Regions from separate parts of the Mesorhizobium sp. P2_F7 genome, predicted to be linked through region 3. Evidence: predicted binding sites of a transcription regulator. Region 3 holds the regulator's gene; each other region holds the start of a gene.
What was found. The regulator PhoB, encoded in region 3, activates phosphate uptake and scavenging genes when phosphate is short. The targets are predictions, from matches to a motif close to TGTCATNNANCTGTCAT.
Positions count from the first base shown of each region.

Region 1 (6,009 bases), on a different contig from region 3:
GACGACTTGGTCGACGACATCGAGATCTTCGAGGCGGCATTGCCGACCAGCCGCTCGACGGCGCCGAGCTCGATCGTGTCGGCCATGGTCGAGGTGCCATGCGCATTGATGTAGTCGAGATCGGCGGGCGTCAGCTTGGCCCGGTTCAGCGCCGCCGTCATGCAGCGGAAGGCGCCGTCGCCGTCTTCGGCGGGTGCGGTGATGTGATAGGCGTCGCCGGTCAGGCCGTAGCCGGTGACCTCGGCATAAATCCTGGCGCCGCGCGCCTTGGCGTGTTCGAGCTCTTCCAGCACGACGACGCCGGCGCCCTCGCCCATCACAAAGCCGTCACGGTCACGGTCATAGGGACGCGAGGCCTTTTCAGGCGTGTCGTTGCGCTCGGTGGACAGTGCCCGGCAAGCGGCGAAGCCGGCAAGCGAAAGCCTGGTCACCGGCGATTCTGCACCGCCGGCCAGCATCACGTCGGCATCGCCGAAGATGATCAGCCGGGCGGCATCGCCAATGGCGTGCGCGCCGGTCGAGCAGGCGGTGACGACGGCATGGTTGGGGCCTTTCAGCCCGTGCCGGATCGACACCTGGCCGGAGACCAGGTTGATGATGTTACCGGGAATGAAGAACGGGCTGATGCGGCGCGGTCCGCGCTCGTGCAGGATCAGCGCATTCTCGGCGATGCCCTCGAGGCCGCCAATGCCGGAGCCGATCATGACGCCGGTGGCGCAACGCTCGGCTTCGGTGCTCGGCTCCCAGCCGGAATCCTTCAGCGCTTCGTCGGCGGCCGCGATCCCGTAAAGGATGAAGTCGCCGATCTTGCGCAGTTCCTTGGGCTCAAGCACGGCTTCGGGATTGAGCGTGCCGTTGGTGCCGTCACCGCGCGGAATGACGTGGGCAATCTTGCAGGCAAGATCTTCCACTTCGAACTCGGTGACGCGCTTGGCGGCGCTGCGGCCGGTCAGCAGTTCCTTCCAGCTGTGCTCGAAGCCCATGCCGAATGGCGAAACCAGGCCAAGGCCCGTGACGACGACACGCCTCATCGCAGGTCCTCCCCGGTGATGACTGCGGATAGCGTCAGGCCGAAGCCTTGTCGATGTACTTCACGGCGTCGCCGACCGTCAGGATGGTCTCGGCCGCATCGTCCGGAATCTCGACGCCGAACTCTTCTTCGAACGCCATGACGAGTTCGACCGTGTCGAGGCTGTCCGCGCCCAGATCATCGATGAAGCTCGCCTGCTCCGTCACCTTGTCGGCATCGACGCCAAGATGTTCGATGACGATCTTCTTGACGCGCTCTGCGGTGTCACTCATTTGGGGCATCCTCGTCTTTTGTTTGTCTGTCTTCGTTAGCGGGCAGAATGCCGCTAATCAAGCTGAAAGATGGTCCTGCCGGAAACGCAACGACGCCGGACCGGTTTTTGCCCGAACCGCCGGGTTGCGGGCCGCATTACACGAAAATTGGCTAAGGTAAAAGGCGAAATGGTCACTTTTCACAAGCCGGCCTATCCCCTCAAATCATCGCCATGCCGCCGTTGACGTGGATGGTCTGGCCGGTGACGTAGGCGGCTTCGTTGGAGGCGAGATAGGCGACGGCAGACGCCACTTCAACACTCGTGCCCATGCGGCGTGTCGGGATCGCCGCCATGATCGCCTCTTTCTGCTTGTCGTTGAGCTTGTCGGTCATGGCCGATTCGATGAAGCCCGGGGCGACGCAGTTGACGGTGATGTTGCGGGTGGCAATCTCCTGCGCCAGCGACTTGGAAAAGCCGATCATGCCGGCCTTGGAGGCGCAATAATTGGTCTGGCCGGGATTGCCGGTGACGCCGACCACCGAAGTGATGTTGATGATGCGGCCATGGCGGCGGCGCATCATCGGATGGGTGAGTTCACGGGTCAGCCGGAACACGGCGGTGAGGTTCACTTCCAGCACCGAATCCCAGTCCGCATCCGCCATGCGCACGAACAGTCCGTCCTTGGTGATGCCGGCATTGTTGACCAGTATGTCGACGCCTTCGAGCTCGGCTTCGGCCTTCTGGCCAAGCGCCTTGACCTCGTCGCGGTCGGCCAGATTGGCCGGAAACAGCTTTACGCGGTCGCCGAGTTCGGCAGCCAGGGTCTCCAGCTTCTCGATGCGGGTGCCGTGCAGGCCGACAATGGCGCCTTGCGCGTGCAGCACGCGGGCAATCCCCTCGCCAATGCCTCCCGATGCGCCGGTGACAAGCGCCTTGCGGCCGGTCAGTTCGAACATTTTCGTCTCCTGATCTTAAGAGAACACCCTTCCCACGAGAGGGGTCAAATCGCCAGTGGATTATGCAAGGCGGCCAGCGCCGCCTCGACATCGGCGGGCGTGCCGACTGCCGATGTGGCGATGTCGCGGTTGATGCGCCGTGCCAGGCCGGACAGCACCTTGCCGGCGCCGATCTCGTAGAGCGTTGTGACGCCATTGGCGCCGAACCACTCCACCGTTTCGCGCCAGCGCACGCGGCCAGTGATCTGCTCGACCAGGCGCCGTGCGATCTCGTCGGGATCGCTGGTCGGGGTCACGGTGACGTTGGAAACGACGGGAACCACCGGCGCATTCTTGGTCACACCCGCCAGCGCCTCGCGCATGACGTTGGCCGCCGGGGCCATCAGCGCCGAATGGAAGGGGGCGGAGACCTGCAGCATCAGCGCCCGCTTGGCGCCCTTTTCGGTGCACAGTTTTGCGGCGAGTTCGACGGCAACCTTGGCGCCGGAGATCACCAGCTGGCCGCCGCCATTGTCGTTGGCGATCTGGCAGACCTTGCCGGACCCGGCTGCGGCTTCAGTGCAAGCGGCTTCGACATCGGGCTGTTCCAGTCCGATGATCGCCGCCATCGCACCCTCGCCGGCCGGCACCGCCGCCTGCATGGCATTGCCGCGAATGCGCAACAACCGGGCCGCATCGGCGACCGAAACGAAACCGGCGGCGGCAAGGGCTGAATATTCGCCGAGCGAATGGCCTGCGACATAGGCAACCTTGCCCTTCAGCGAAAAGCCGCGCGCTTCCAGCGCCCGCACCGCGGCCAATGACACCGCCATCAGCGCCGGCTGGGCATTGGCGGTCAGGGTCAGCGTCTCTTCCGGGCCTTCCCAGATCAATTTCGACAGCTTTTCACCCAGCGCGTCATCGACTTCCTCGAAGACCCTGCGCGCCTCGGGGAAGGCGTCGGCAAGGTCCTTGCCCATGCCGACAGCCTGGCTGCCCTGTCCCGGAAAGGTGAATGCAACGGTCATTTGGGCTCTCTCCAGCGCCTGATTTTTCCTGCCTGTGACGCAAGGCGGACCGCCAAGTCAAGCCCGCTGGCGGCATTTCGGCCCTTGTCCGAGGTGGAAGCCAGCCTTGAGTCCCTGTTCCGAAAGGCTTTTTGCCGATCACTCCTGATGAAAACCGCTCACGAATCGTTTGCTGGCTCTTCTTATTTTCGCCACAGGCGCTAGCTTTTGGATGACAGTTCTATGACAGAACGGTGACGCGTGTGGAAAAGCGCGTTGCTTGGGCCGGGGGAAAAGACGTGGCAAGGATCAGGAAGGGCGCGGCAGTACCCGCGCCACAGTTCTTGGAAGACGATCCGTCCACCGGCTATCTGCCGGGGCGCAGATGGCCTGTCATCCGCTATGGCCTAGTCACGCTGCTTGCCGCCGCCGTCCTGGTGTTTGCCATCGAATGGATCGTGCGCGGCGACTTCTTCGGCACGGTCGACTTCTTTCTGCAGCCCTTCAAACCTGGCTGGACCACCATCATCGTCTTTGCGCTGGTGCTGATCGGACTGGACGCCGTGCTTGGCCGCAGCCACCAGAGCCTGATGATCGTGGCGCCGCTGACGCTGGCGCTGGCCTTCGTCGGGCACCAGAAGTCGCATTATCTCGGCGATCCGCTCTACCCGACCGATTTCCTCTATTCGCGCCAGATCATGGCATTGATGCCGCTCCTGGTGCGTGAGCGGCCCTGGACGGCCGTGGCCATGGCCGTCGGCATCGTCGCCGGACTGTCGCTGCTGATCTATGGCTGGCGGCTGTGGCGCCGCAAGGTGCCGATCCTCAGCCGCAAGGGGCGCCTGGCGCGGCTGACGCTGGCGGTGCCGCTGCTCGCCTTCTTCGTCTCGATCATGGACTACGCCACCTTCTCGTGGACCCGCGACCGGCTGCAGATCATCCCGATCATGTGGGACCAGAAGGAGAACTACGCCTCCAACGGCTTTGCGCTGGCTTTCGCGCTCAACGTGCCGATGGCGCATGTTTCTGCGCCGGCCGGCTATTCCGACAAGGCGATCGACGCGATCGACAGGCCTGATGTGACGGCCTCGGTGCCGGACGAGAAACCCGACATCATCGTGGTGATGAGCGAATCCTTCTGGGATCCGACCAAGCTGCCCGGCGTTACCATCACGCCGGACCCGATCCCCAATGTGCGGGCTTTGCGCTCGGGCTATATGTTCTCGCCGGAATTCGGCGGCATGACCGCCAACATCGAATTCGAGGCGCTGACCGGCTTTTCCAATGCCTTCCTGCCGGCGGGCTCGATCCCCTATCAGCAATATGTGCGCACGCCGACGCCGTCGCTGGCGACCTTCCTGAAAAGCGAAGGCTACCGGGCGCGCGCCATCCATCCTGGCACCAACTGGTTCTGGAACCGGGGCGCGGTCTATGCCGATTTCGGCTTCAACGATTTCCGCTCGGAAGAGACGCTGCCGCCGTTGGAAAAGCGCGGGCCGCTGGCCTCCGACGCGGCAATGACCGACGAGATCATCGCCGAGGCCGATGCCAGCGAGGATCCGGTGTTCTTCTTCGCCGTCAGCCTGCAGAACCACGGCCCCTACGAGCCGTACCGCTATTACAATCCGACCCACAAGGTCGCGGCACCTATCAGCACATGGGCGCGGGAATCGCTGCTCAGCTACGCCGAGGGTTCGGCCGATGCCGACCGAGGCCTCGAACGGCTGATCGACTGGGCGAAGAAGCGTGAGCGGCCGACGGTCATCGCCTTCTTCGGCGACCATCTGCCGCCGCTCGGTCCCGTCTATGTCGAGACCGGCTTCCTGAAAGACAATGTCGCGCCGCGCAAGGAGCCGACGCCGGAGGCGGCACTTGAGCACCACCAGACGCCGCTGATCATCTGGTCGAACCGCACCGGTCCGGCGCAGGATATGGGCGCGGTCAGTCCGGCCTTCCTGCCCTACCACATCCTGACCACGGCCGGCATCACGCACCCCTTCTACACCGGCTTCCTCGGCGCGCTGCGCGAACGCTATCGCGTCGTCGACCGCAATCTTCTGCTGACGCCGTCAGGCGAAGCGACGCCCGATTGGGCGCGGCAGAAGGACGTCGATCCGGCGATCAACGATTTCCGCCTGCTGCAGTACGACATGATGTTCGGCAAGCGTAAGGCCGCGCCCGATTTCTTCCCCGAAACGGTGGACAAGGTCGTCGCCCATACAAGTTGAGCAGACGGGTGAGCTGAGCGGCCAGCGGCCGTGACGCGCGTCAAAACGGCCGCCGGCCGATGTCCTACCCTTGCCTTCCAGCCAAATTGCTGTATAGACGCCCGCAATCTGCCGGTCCTTGCTGGGGGCTGAACGGAGGGCCGGAGGCTTTACCCAAAACCTTCGTGTGAAGCCAGAAGCGCTTCCGCCTCCCGTGTCTCCGCTCTCGACCGTCTCGAAATGCTCCTTTCTTCCCCGCCCCTTTCGGGACCAGCGGGTCAGAGAAGTTGCAGAGGCTTTTGCCGCGAGGATCCGGGAGAGAAACGAAGAAAGGCACTGAACCACTATGGCTCTATACGAACATGTGTTCCTTGCCCGGCAGGACCTCTCGCAGCAGCAGGTCGATGCGCTTGTCGAACAGTACAAGGGCGTCATCTCCGCAAATGGCGGGTCCGTCGGCCGGGTCGAGAACTGGGGACTGAAGTCCCTCACCTACCGGGTCAACAAGAACCGGAAGGCTTACTACACGCTTATGGACCTCACCTGCCCGCCGGCAGCGCTCAACGAGATGGAGCGC
Region 1 is NZ_JBFUFA010000011.1:154,264-160,272, forward strand. Features, by position in the region: gene fabF (beta-ketoacyl-ACP synthase II) at 1-1,031, opposite strand, end outside; gene AC1DZ8_RS26990 (acyl carrier protein) at 1,066-1,302, opposite strand; gene fabG (3-oxoacyl-[acyl-carrier-protein] reductase) at 1,502-2,239, opposite strand; gene fabD (ACP S-malonyltransferase) at 2,284-3,246, opposite strand; gene AC1DZ8_RS27005 (LTA synthase family protein) at 3,525-5,453, shown strand; gene rpsF (30S ribosomal protein S6) at 5,779-6,009, shown strand, end outside.
Region 1: a site for PhoB is predicted at 3,458-3,474, ahead of AC1DZ8_RS27005 (LTA synthase family protein). Genes of this name have one in related genera too.

Region 2 (6,009 bases), on a different contig from region 3:
CACCTTCGCCGACAAGGTGTTCTTCACCAATTCCGGCGCCGAGGCGCTGGAATGCGCGATCAAGACGGCGCGGCGCTACCAGTTCGTCAAGGGCCATCCCGAGCGCTTCCACGTCATCACCTTCGAAGGCGCCTTCCATGGCCGCACGCTGGCGACCATCGCCGCCGGCGGCCAGTACAAATATCTCGAAGGTTTTGGGCCCAAGGTCGAAGGTTTCGACCAGGTCGGCTTCGACGACATCGACGCCGCCGAGAAGGCGATCACATCTGAGACCGCCGCGATCCTCATCGAGCCGGTGCAGGGCGAGGGCGGCATCCGCCCTGTGCCGACGCAATCGCTGAAGCGGCTGCGGCAGCTCTGCGACCAGCACGGGCTGCTGTTGATCTTCGACGAGGTCCAGTGCGGCATCGGCCGTACCGGCAAGCTGTTCGCGCATGAATGGACCGGCGTGACGCCCGACATCATGGCGATCGCCAAGGGCATTGGCGGCGGCTTCCCGATGGGCGCGTGCCTGGCCACCGACGAGGCTGTCGTCGGCATGACGGCAGGCGTGCATGGCACCACCTTCGGCGGCAATCCGCTGGCGATGGCTGTCGGCAATGCCGTACTCGACGTGGTGCTGGAGGACGGTTTCCTCGAAGACGTCCAGCGCAAGGCATTGCTGATGAAGCAGGGGCTGGCAGGTGTCGCCGACGAATTTCCCGATGTCATCGAAGGCATCCGAGGCACCGGCCTGATGCTCGGCCTGAAATGCGCCATGCCCAACACCAAGGTCAACATGGCGCTGCGCGACCAGCATCTGCTTGCGGTACCGGCCGGCGATAACGTTATTCGCCTGCTGCCGCCGCTTACCGTCACCGACGCAGAAATCGGCGAGGCGCTCGATCGCATCCGCGCCGGCGCCAAAGGCCTGGCCGACGCCATCACCGCGGCCGCCGCGAAGTAACCCCGGAACCATTCCTGATGTCACTTCGCCATTTCACCGATCTTTCCGCCGTTTCCGAAGGCGATCTGCGGTTCATGCTGGACGATGCGGTGGTGCGCAAGGCCCGCCTCAAGGCCGGCGAGCGCACCAGGCCGCTCGAAGGCAAGGTGCTGGCGATGATCTTCGACAAGCCGTCGACGCGTACGCGCGTGTCCTTCGATGTCGGCATGCGCCAGCTCGGCGGCGAGACCATCATGCTGACCGGCACCGAGATGCAGCTCGGCCGCTCCGAGACCATCGCCGACACCGCCAAGGTGCTGTCGCGCTATGTCGACGCCATCATGATCCGCACGACCTCGCATGAACGGCTGCTCGAACTGACCGAGAACGCCACCATCCCGGTCATCAACGGGCTGACCGATGACACCCATCCCTGCCAGCTGATGGCCGACATCATGACCTTCGAGGAGCATCGCGGTCCGGTTGCCGGCAAGACCATCGCCTGGACCGGCGACGGCAACAATGTGCTGCATTCGCTGCTCGAAGCCTCGGCGCGGTTCCGCTTCAACCTCAATGTCGCCGTTCCGGAAGGCAGCGAGCCGGCGCAGAAGCATATCGACTGGTCGAAGACCAATGGCGGCAAGCTGAGCTTTACCCGCTCGCCCGAGGAAGCCGTCGACCAGGCAGATTGCGTCGTCACCGATTGCTGGGTGTCGATGGGCCAGGAGCACCGCGCCCGCGGCCACAACGTCTTCTCGCCCTATCAGGTCAATGCGGCGCTGATGGCAAGGGCCAAGCCCGACGCCCTGTTCATGCACTGCCTGCCGGCGCATCGCGGCGAGGAGGTGACCGACGAGGTCATCGACGGGCCGCATTCGGTGGTCTTCGACGAGGCCGAGAACCGGCTCCACGCCCAGAAGGCCGTGCTCGCCTGGTGTCTTGGAGCGTGAAGTGCCTTGGTGCCTGACGTGCTTGGGCGCTTGATCTGGGGCGGCGCGATGCCTATCTGCGCCGCATCACGCAAATCAAGCGCGTTTGGACGCATGCACCCCTCCGGGCGGCATGGCCGCGCCCAGGAGCTTTGTCATGTTGGAAACGCATCAAGTGACTGAACATCACCCCAAACTCGGCGAGTTCGGCTATGCCGGCGACGATCACGTCGTACCGTTCGAGGTCGGCCCGCTCGACGTTCGCGGCCGCACCGTGCAGCTCGGGCCGATGCTCGACGCCATCCTCAGCCGCCACGACTATCCCGAGCCGGTTGCTCGCCTTTTGGCGGAAGCCTGTGTGCTGACGGTGCTGCTCGGCACCTCGTTGAAGTTCGAGGGCAAGTTCATCCTGCAGACCCGCACCGACGGGCCGGTCGACATGCTGGTCGCGGATTTCTCCACGCCCTCGGCATTGCGCGCGTATGCCCGTTTCGACGCTGATCGGCTTGAGGCCTTGGTGGCTGCCGGCGAGACCTCGCAACAGACGCTGCTGGGCAGCGGCGTGCTGGCGCTGACCATCGACCAGGGCGCGCACACGCAGCGCTATCAGGGCATCGTCCAGCTCGACGGCGAGACGCTGGAAGACGCCGCGCGCACCTATTTCCGCCAGTCGGAGCAGATCCCGACCGACCTCAGGCTTTCGGTGGCCAAGCTTCTGACACCCGGCCCCGGCGGCGCCCGCGAACAGTGGCGCGCCGGCGGCATCCTGGCGCAGTTCCTGCCGCAGTCGCCCGAGCGCATGCGCGTGCCCGACATTTCGGGCGGCGACGGCGATCCGCGCGACGTCACGCAAGAGCCGGCCGACAATTCGTGGCGTGAGCTGGTGGCCCTGCTCGGCACCATCGAGCCAACCGAACTGATCGACCCGACCATCGGCGCCGAGCGGTTGCTCTACCGGTTGTTCCATGAACATGGCGTGCGCGTCTTCGGCGGTGTGCCGGTGGCGGATCAGTGCTCGTGCTCGCGTGACAAGATCCGCGGCATCCTCGAAGGCTTCTCCGCGCAGGAGATCAAGGACTCGACCGAGGATGGCGGCATCCACGTCGCCTGCGAGTTCTGCTCGAAGCAGTACGACTTCGACCCGGCGGAATTCGCGGCCCAGTAAGGGTCAAACTCCGATTCCTCGCCCCACGAAGTGGGGAGAAGTGGCCCGGCGAAGCCGGGACGGAGAGGGGTCTTTGCTGCAGACGGGAATTCGCTGACGTTGCAGGTCTTGCGCCTGATCCTTACCGGATTCTGGCTTCGCGACGGTCGTCCCCCTCTCCGTCCCGGCTTCGCCGGGCCACCTCTCCCCCGCCTTGCGGGGGCGAGGAACCAAGCCCTCTCAATTCACCGTTCGCCGCGTCCCCGGCAGATCCAGCGAAAACGCGGGAATAGCGATGTCGAACGTCTCGCCCCTTTTGTTGCGCATTGTGTAGTGTCCGACCATGAAGCCCGACGGCGTCGAGAGCGGGCAGCCTGACGTGTATTGATAGCTGTCGCCGGGATTGAGCTCGGGCTGGTCGCCGACGACGCCGGCGCCGCGCACTTCCTCGACCCGGCCGCTGCCGTCGGTGATGTGCCAGTAGCGCGACATGAGCTGCACGAACTCGTCCGACTGGTTGTCGATCGTCACCTGATAGCCCCAGACATAACGGTTCTCCGACGGATCCGAACGATCCTCCAGGTAGAACGGTCTGACCTGCACTTCGATGTTGCGCGTGACGGCGCGGTACATAGGCTGCTCCAAACGACACCAACGGACCTGTCGGCGCTCTTGCCGTACACCCGCATTAGGCCTCATGCGCAGGTGCCGAACAACAATGTCATTTAAGTGACACATGACAATGATGGTGTGCATGAACCGTGTCGGGCGACTCAGCGCTCTGTCGAACTGTTGAAAACGGCCATTCCTGGCCGCTTTTTTCCGGAGTGACCAGATCTCGATGGAACTGACAGTCATAGCAGCGCTGCTTTCGACACTCCTGCTTCTCTCCAATCTCGCCAGCATTGTGCTCGCCTCGCTCAGCCTGAGGCGGCCGCGCCCGATTGCCCCGCCGGCGAGAAAGGCGCCGCCGGTCTCGATCGTCGTGCCATCGCGCGGGGTGGAGCCATTTACGCAGGAGACGCTGCAGCGCGCCTTCTCGCTCGGCTGGCCGCGCTACGAGCTGATCTTCTGCGTCGCTCATGCTGAAGACCCCGTGGTCAAGCTCATCAACGCCGCGATCGCCGGCCATCCCGAGATCCCGGCGCAGCTCCTCATCGGCGATGACCGGGTCAGCGCCAACCCGAAGCTCAACAACTGCGTCAAGGGCTGGCAGGCGGCGCAGTACAATTGGGTCATCCTGGCCGATTCCAACGTGCTGATGCCTGTCGACTACGTCCAGCATCTGATGGCGGCCTGGCGGCCGGACACCGGGCTTGTCTGTTCGACCCCGATCGGCTCGCGGCCGGATGGTTTCTGGGCCGAGGTCGAATGCGCTTTCCTCAACACGCTGCAGGCGCGCTGGCAATATGCCGGCGAGGCGCTGGGCCTCGGCTTTGCCCAGGGCAAGAGCATGCTGTGGAACAAGCCGATACTCGACGCCAATGGCGGCATCGAGGCGCTTGCTGCCGAGATCGCCGAGGATGCCGCCGCGACCAAGCTGGTTAATGGGCTCGGCCTGCGCGTCAATCTCGTTGCTTCGCCTTTCGAACAGCCGCTCGGCCAGCGCACGTTCGCCGAGATCTGGTCGCGCCAGACGCGCTGGTCGCGGCTGCGCCGCGTCACCTTCCCGCTGTTCTACACGCCCGAAATCCTGACCGGCGTGGCGGTGCCGCTGCTGCTGGCGCTGGTGGCGGCGGCAAGCGCCGGCGTCAGCCTGCCCACCACGGCTTTGGGCGTCCTGGCCTTTGCCTATGTGCCGGAATGCCTGCTTGCCTGGGCCAAGGGCTGGTATCTGTCGCCGCGCATCGTCACCGCAATGATCGTGCGCGATGTGATGCTTCCCGCCATCTGGTCGCGCGGTTGGCTCGGCGGCGCGGTCGAATGGCGCGGCAATGCCATGGTCATCCGCACCAAGGCGATGACGGAACTGGAAGAGGCCTCCTCGAGCGCCTGATCAACGCCCGGGCCTTTGCCTTGCTTCCGAAGCAGGCCGCTATTTCGCCGCCTTCAGCGCCTGCGCAACGTCCTCAAGCAGATCGTCCGAATCCTCCAGACCAACCGACAATCGGAGCGTGCCCGGTCCGATGCCGAGCTCGGCGCGTGCCTCGTCGCTGAGGTTCTTGTGCGTCGTCGTCGCCGGATGGGTGATCAGGCTCTTGGCGTCACCGAGATTGTTGGAGATCAGCACGATGTCGAGCGCGTTCTGCAAGGCGAAGGCCGCCTGCTTGCCGCCCTTGACGTCGAGGCAGATCAGCGTCGAGCCGCCCGCCATCTGCTTCTTGACGATGTCGGCCTGCGGATGGTCGGCGCGGCCGGGATAGATGACGCGGGCGATCTGCGACTGCCCGGCCAGGAAGTCGGCGATCTTGCCGGCACTTTCCGTCTGCTGGCGCACGCGCACCGGCAGCGTTTCCAGGCCCTTGAGCAGCGTCCAGGCGTTGAAGGGCGAGAGGCTCGGACCGGTGTGGCGGAAGTAGTCGTGCAAATTCTCGTCGATCCACTTCTTGTCCGACAGGATGATGCCGCCGAGACACCGTCCCTGGCCGTCAATGTGTTTGGTCGCGGAGTAGACGACGATGTGAGCGCCGAGCTGCAGCGGCTTCTGCTGCAAGGGCGTGGCAAAGACGTTGTCGACGATAAGCCTGGCGCCGATCGAGGTGGCCAGCGAGGCGACGGCGGCGATGTCGACCACTTCCAGCGTCGGGTTGGTCGGGCTTTCCAGGAAGAACAGTTTCGTGTTCGGCCTGACCGCCTTTTCCCAATTGGCGATGTCGGTGCCGTCGACCAGCGTCGCCTCGATGCCGTATTTCGGCGCCAGCGTCTCGACCACCCAGCGGCAGGAGCCGAACAACGCGCGCGCCGCCACGATATGATCGCCGGCCCTGGCGCTGCACAGCAGCGCCGCCGTCACCGCAGCCATGCCGGATGCCGTGGCGCGCGCGTCCTCGGCGCCTTCCAGCGCACACATG
Region 2 is NZ_JBFUFA010000001.1:269,508-275,516, reverse strand. Features, by position in the region: gene AC1DZ8_RS01285 (acetylornithine transaminase) at 1-946, shown strand, start outside; gene argF (ornithine carbamoyltransferase) at 964-1,875, shown strand; gene AC1DZ8_RS01275 (Hsp33 family molecular chaperone) at 1,988-3,019, shown strand; gene apaG (Co2+/Mg2+ efflux protein ApaG) at 3,239-3,631, opposite strand; gene AC1DZ8_RS01265 (ceramide glucosyltransferase) at 3,840-4,994, shown strand; gene AC1DZ8_RS01260 (O-succinylhomoserine sulfhydrylase) at 5,034-6,009, opposite strand, start outside.
Region 2: a site for PhoB is predicted at 3,718-3,734, ahead of AC1DZ8_RS01265 (ceramide glucosyltransferase). Genes of this name have one in related genera too.

Region 3 (6,009 bases):
CCTTGAGTTGCTTGACCAGCTCGCCGACCTGCGCCGTTTCCTGCGGACCAAGAGCCGCCGTCGGTTCGTCCATGATCAGGATGCGCGCGTTGAACAGGATGGCGCGGGCAATCGCCACTGACTGGCGCTGGCCGCCCGACAGCTTGATCACCGGGTCCTTGAAGCGCTGGAAGCGCGGATTGAGCCGGCCCATCACCTTGCGCGCTTCGGCCTCCATGGCGACATCGTCGAGCGTGCCCCAGGCCGTCATGATTTCGCGGCCGAGAAACAGATTGGCGGCGGCGTCGACATTGTCGGCCAGCGCCAGCGTCTGGTAGATGGTTTCGATGCCGTATTTCTTGGCATCGCGCGGGTTGGAAATCGAAGCCTCCTGGCCGTTGACGAAAATCTGGCCGGCATCGCGCCTGTAGGCGCCCGACAGGATCTTGATCAGCGTCGACTTGCCGGCTCCGTTGTGGCCGAGCAGCGCCATCACTTCGCCGGGGAACAGATCGACCGAGGCATCGTCGACAGCGCGGATGCCGCCGAAAGCGATCGAGACGTTGCGCATGTCGACCAGCGGCGTGCCCGCGGGAGCAGCGGAGGGAGCGGTTTTCTCAGTCATGATCGTTCTCCCTAAACCCGCTTGCGGTAGACTGTGTCGAGAAACACCGCGATGACCAGCACGGCGCCGACGACGATGCTCTGCAGCGGCGAGTCGACACCGAGCAGCACCATGCCGGACTGTAGCGACTGCATCAAAAGCGCGCCGAGCATGGCGCCGATAACCGTTCCCGAGCCGCCGGCGAGCGAGGTACCGCCGATGACGGCGGCGGCAATCACCAGCAGCTCGTCCAGCGTGCCAAGCGCATTGGTGGCCGAATTCAGCCGGGCCGATGAGATCGCTGCGGCGATCGTTGCCAGCACGCCCATGATCATGAACACCTTCATGGTGATCCAGCGCGTGTTGATGCCCGCCAGATTGGCGGCTTCCGGATTACCTCCTATGGCAAAGACGTAGCGGCCGAAGCGTGTCCGGTTGGTGATGAACGTCATGACAACGCCGACCGCGATTGCCATGAGCACAGGAATGGCGATGCCATGGGCAATGAACAGTCCGCCATCGGGCACGGTGATGTTGTGGGCGGCCGCATAGCGGTTCACGATGCCGACCGGCCATGGATAGGAATTGGCCACCCACACCGCGCCCAGGATGATTGCGCAGGTAACGGTGCCCATCAGAGTTTCGGCCCAGACCGGGCGCAGCGGGAAGCGGAAGCGCTTGCGCTGCACGCGCCCGTTGAACAACGCAAACACCACGGCAAGGCAGGCGACGACGCCGACAACCCAGCTCCAGGTCGCGCCGATTGACCCGGCGGGACCACCGCCCATCAGCTGGAAAGTGGCGTCGAGCGGCGCCACGGTCTGGCCGCTGGTCACCCACCACGCTGCGCCGCGCCAGACCAGCAGGCCGCCCAGCGTGACGATGAAGGCCGGCACTTCGAGATAGGCGATTATGAAGCCCTGGAAGGCACCGATCAGAAGACCGAGCGCCAGGCCGATTACCAAAGCCAGAACCCAGATCCACGGATTGCCGAGTTCCAGCCCAATGAAGCGCACCAGAAAGTGCACCTGGGCAAAACCCATCACCATGCCGATCACCCCTTCGGCCGAGCCAATGGATAGATCGATGTTGCGCATGACGATGACCAGCACCATGCCGCAGGCCATGATGGCGACGGCTGATGTCTGCACCGACAGGTTCCACAAATTGCGCGGCGTCAGAAAGAGACCACCCGACAGGATATGCAGGCCGATCCAGATGATCACCAGCGCGCCGATCATGCCGAGCATGCGGGTGTCGATCTCGGTCGCCTTCAGGAACCGGGCGACCGGGCCGAGTTCCGACGCACGCGCTGTGTCGGCCTGCGAAGGCGAGGTTGTGTCGGTCATGATGTCCTCCCAGCGGCTTGCCGTCTGACGCGGATGCCGGACCACAGCCTAGAAGTTAGCCGCCTCTGGCGGAAACACAAATCTTGTTGAGAAAACGCCGCGGCTTTGGGCCGCGGCGTCGATATCGAATGGAAACAGACCAAGCTTAGTTGCAGGCCGCGACGCTACCGGCGGCGACGCCGGTGCAGACTTCGTCCTTCTTGATCCAGCCGGCGTCGATGACGACGTTGAGGTTGTCCTTGGTGATCGCGACGGGGGTCAGGAACAGCGACTTGACGGTGTTGCCGCCAGGCGTGGTGAAGTCCTTGGCGCCGGCAATGTCGCTCGTCTTCTTGCCGTCGGCGAGCTGCGAGGCGATCTCGGCGGCGTTCTTGCCGAGTTCGCGCGCATCCTTCCACACCGACACGGTCTGCGTGCCGAGCGCGATGCGGTTCAGAGCGGCATGGTCGCCGTCCTGGCCGGAGACCGGAACCGTTCCGGCAAGGCCCTGCGCCGTCAGCGCGGCGACAACGCCGCCGGCGGTGCCGTCATTGGCCGCGACCACGGCATCGACCTTGTTGTCATTGGCAGTCAGGAACTGTTCCATGTTCTTCTGCGCATTGGCCGGCAGCCAGCCATCGGTATAGGCCTCGCCGACATTTTTGATCTTGCCCGAGTCGATGGCTTCCTTGAGCACTTCCATCGAGCCCGAGAACAGGAAATCGGCGTTCGGGTCGGAGCCCGAGCCCTTGATGAAGACGTAGTTGCCTTCCGGCTTTGCCTTGAACACTTCGCGGGCCTGCATGCGGCCGACTTCCTTGTTGTCGAAGGTCAGGTAGAAGACGTCCTTGTTCTCGATCAGGCGGTCATAGCCGACGACCGGAATGCCTTCGTCCAGCGCCTTCTGCACCGCCGGGCCAATGGCCGAGGCATCCTGCGCCAGGATGATCAGCGAATTGGCGCCCTGCGAGATCAGGCTTTCGACGTCGGTCAGCTGCTTGCCGGGATTGGACTGCGCGTCGGCGGAAATGTACTTGTCGCCGGCAGCTTCGATCGCGGCCTTCATCGCCGCTTCGTCGGTCTTCCAGCGCTCTTCCTGGAAGTTCGACCACGAGACGCCGATGACCTTGTCCTTCGCCTGCGCGACCGACACCAGCGTCAGCGACATGGCGACACCCGCCAGCATGGCGGCTGCAAATCTGTTCATGTTAATCCTCCCTGCGCCGCGCGCGGCGCGACAAAACTGGCCCGAAGGCCGGCACACAGAGGCTCTATTTTTTCGAGCCTCGAAAAAATACTGGTCCAACGGCGAGGCGCTGTCAACATCGATTCTGATGGATTCTGATGGCCCGGCCGATTTTTTTCGAGGCCCGCAATAAACAATGACAGCGCAGCCGGCTTCTGCCAATATTTGCGTGGCGTCCCTGACCGCCTCCACTATCATGGCGCGAGGGGACCGGGAGGAAACGAAAAGATGTCGATTGGAATCCGCCACGACGATCTGCGCCGTCGCAACCGTGCGATGGTGATCTCGGCCGTGCGCCGGGCCGGCCAGCCGTCGCGGACCGAGATTGCGGCGACCACCGGCCTCAGCCATTCGACCATATCGGCAATCTCTTCCGATTTGATCCAGGAAGGCATCCTGGTCGAAAGCAAGCCCGGCGAGACCGGCGCGCTGAAACGCGGTCGGCCGCAGGTCGGCCTTGGCCTCAACCCGGAAGCGGCGGCGGTGATGACCGTGGTGCTGTCGCTGAATTTCCTCTCCGTCACCGTCATCGACTATGCCGGCCAGGTGGTCGCCGAGGAGCAGCGCCGGCTGGACACGCTGACCATGCCGCGCGACGAGCTGATCGGCGAATGCGTAGCGATTGTCCGGCGCCGGCTCGAAGACCCCGACCTCGATGTCCGGAGCGTCGCCCGCATTGCCATGGGCATCCAGGGCATCACCGATTCGCAGGCGCGTGCCATGCTGTGGTCGCCGATCACGCCGCTGACCGACATTGCCTTCGCCGACATACTGGAAGCGGAATTCGGCATTCCGGCCACCATGGAAAATGATTGCAACATGATGGCGGTGGCGCTGCAATGGCGCCAGCCTGAGCGGTACCGCGACGATTTCATCGCAATCCTGCTCTCGCACGGCATCGGCATGGGGCTGGTGCTGAAGGGCGAACTGTTCACCGGCACCCATTCGTCCGGCGGCGAGTTCGGCCACATGATCCACCGTCCCGGCGGCGCGCTGTGCCGTTGCGGGCGGCGCGGCTGCGTCGAGGCCTATGCCGGCAACTACGCCATCTGGCGCAGCGCCAGAATGATGAGCGAGGATGCCGAACCGGTCGATGTCGGCGACGCCGACATGCGGGCGCTTGCCGCACGCGCCCGCGAGACCGATGGCCCCGAGCGCGAAGCCTATCGAAAGGCGGGCGAGGCGCTCGGCTTCGGCCTCGGCAGCCTGTTCGCGCTGATCGACCCCGCTCCTGTCGCCATGGTCGGTGTCAGCGCCGCCGCCTTCGACCTGATCGAGCCGGCATTGCGCGAGGCGATTGCCCAGACCGCCGGCGGCCAGCACTCGAAATCGATTTCCTTCGACACCGAGCCCAACGAACTGCCGCTGATCCGCGAAGGCTGCGCCATGCGCGCGCTCGGCTTCGTCGACCAGGAGATTTTCGCGCCCGGCATTCAAGCGAAGACCGGCAAGCACGTCGCCTGAGAGGCCGGCGACGGCCCGGCGCGCCGGGCTCTAGTCTTCGCGGATGGCGTAGCCGGCGCCGCGGATGGTGCGGATCACGTCCGGCATGCGGCCATTGTTGACCGCCTTGCGCAAGCGACCGACATGCACGTCGACCGTGCGCTCGTCGATGTAGATCGTTTCGCCCCAGACATTGTCGAGCAGCTGGCTGCGGGAGAACACTCGGCCGGGGTGGCGCATCATGAATTCAAGCAGCCGGAACTCGGTTGGCCCGAGCCTGATCTCGCTCTTCTTGCGATAGACGCGATGCGATTCACGRTCGAGCACGATGTCGCCAACCTTGAGCACGCTGGACAGCACTTCCGGCTTGGCACGGCGCAGCAGCGCCTTCACGCGCGCCATGAATTCCGGTGTCGAGAACGGCTTGACCAGATAATCGTCGGCGCCGGTCGACAGGCCACGCACCCGGTCGCTCTCCTCGCCGCGCGCGGTCAGCATGATGATCGGCAGCCGCTCGGTCTCGGGCCGCATGCGTAGACGCCGGCAGAGCTCGATGCCGGATACCGCCGGCACCATCCAGTCGAGCACCAGCAGGTCTGGAACATTTTCCTGCAGCCGGATTTCGGCCTCGTCGCCGCGTGTCACCACCTCGACCTGGTAGCCTTCGGATTCGAGGTTGTAGCGGAGCAGCACGCCCAGCGGCTCCTCATCCTCCACGACCATGATGCGTGGCGCAATCATCAGCGGTTCACCTTTATCAGGGCGATGTGGCCATCGCCGTCTCGTCCTGCTTCGGGCGATTGGCGGGCAATTGCTGGCCGGTCAGCACATAATAGGCATTTTCGGCGATGTTGGTGACATGATCGCCGATGCGCTCGAGATTCTTGGCGCAGAACAGGAGATGCGTGCAGGCTGTGATGTTGCGCGGGTCTTCCATCATGTAGGTCAAGAGCTCACGAAACACCGACGTGTATTTGACATCGATGCGTTCGTCCTCATTCCGGAGTTTCGCCAGCGCTGCGGCATCGGCGGCAGCATACTCCTCGACAACGCCCTGCACCTGGATCAGCACCAGTTGCGCCATCGCATCGATGGAGTGCGAGAGGTCGCGCGGCGTGACGCTGAGGCCGACGGTGCCGACGCGCTTGGCGATGTTCTTGGCGAGGTCGCCGATGCGCTCGAGGTCGCCGGCCATGCGGATCGAGCCGACCACGGCGCGCAGATCGTTGGCCATAGGCTGGCGCTTGGCGATGAGCGTGATGGCGCGGTCGTCGAGTTCACGCTGGCGCGCGTCCATGATGGCGTCATCGGAAACGACACGCTGCGCCAGCGCATTGTCGGAATTGAGCAGCGCTTTGGTCGAGCCGCTGACCATCGACCCGGCCAGATCGCCCATGTCGCGGATCAGC
Region 3 is NZ_JBFUFA010000002.1:577,931-583,939, reverse strand. Features, by position in the region: gene AC1DZ8_RS08200 (ATP-binding cassette domain-containing protein) at 1-604, opposite strand, end outside; gene AC1DZ8_RS08195 (sugar ABC transporter permease) at 616-1,932, opposite strand; gene xylF (D-xylose ABC transporter substrate-binding protein) at 2,078-3,118, opposite strand; gene AC1DZ8_RS08185 (ROK family transcriptional regulator) at 3,386-4,621, shown strand; gene phoB (phosphate regulon transcriptional regulator PhoB) at 4,652-5,341, opposite strand; gene phoU (phosphate signaling complex protein PhoU) at 5,358-6,009, opposite strand, start outside.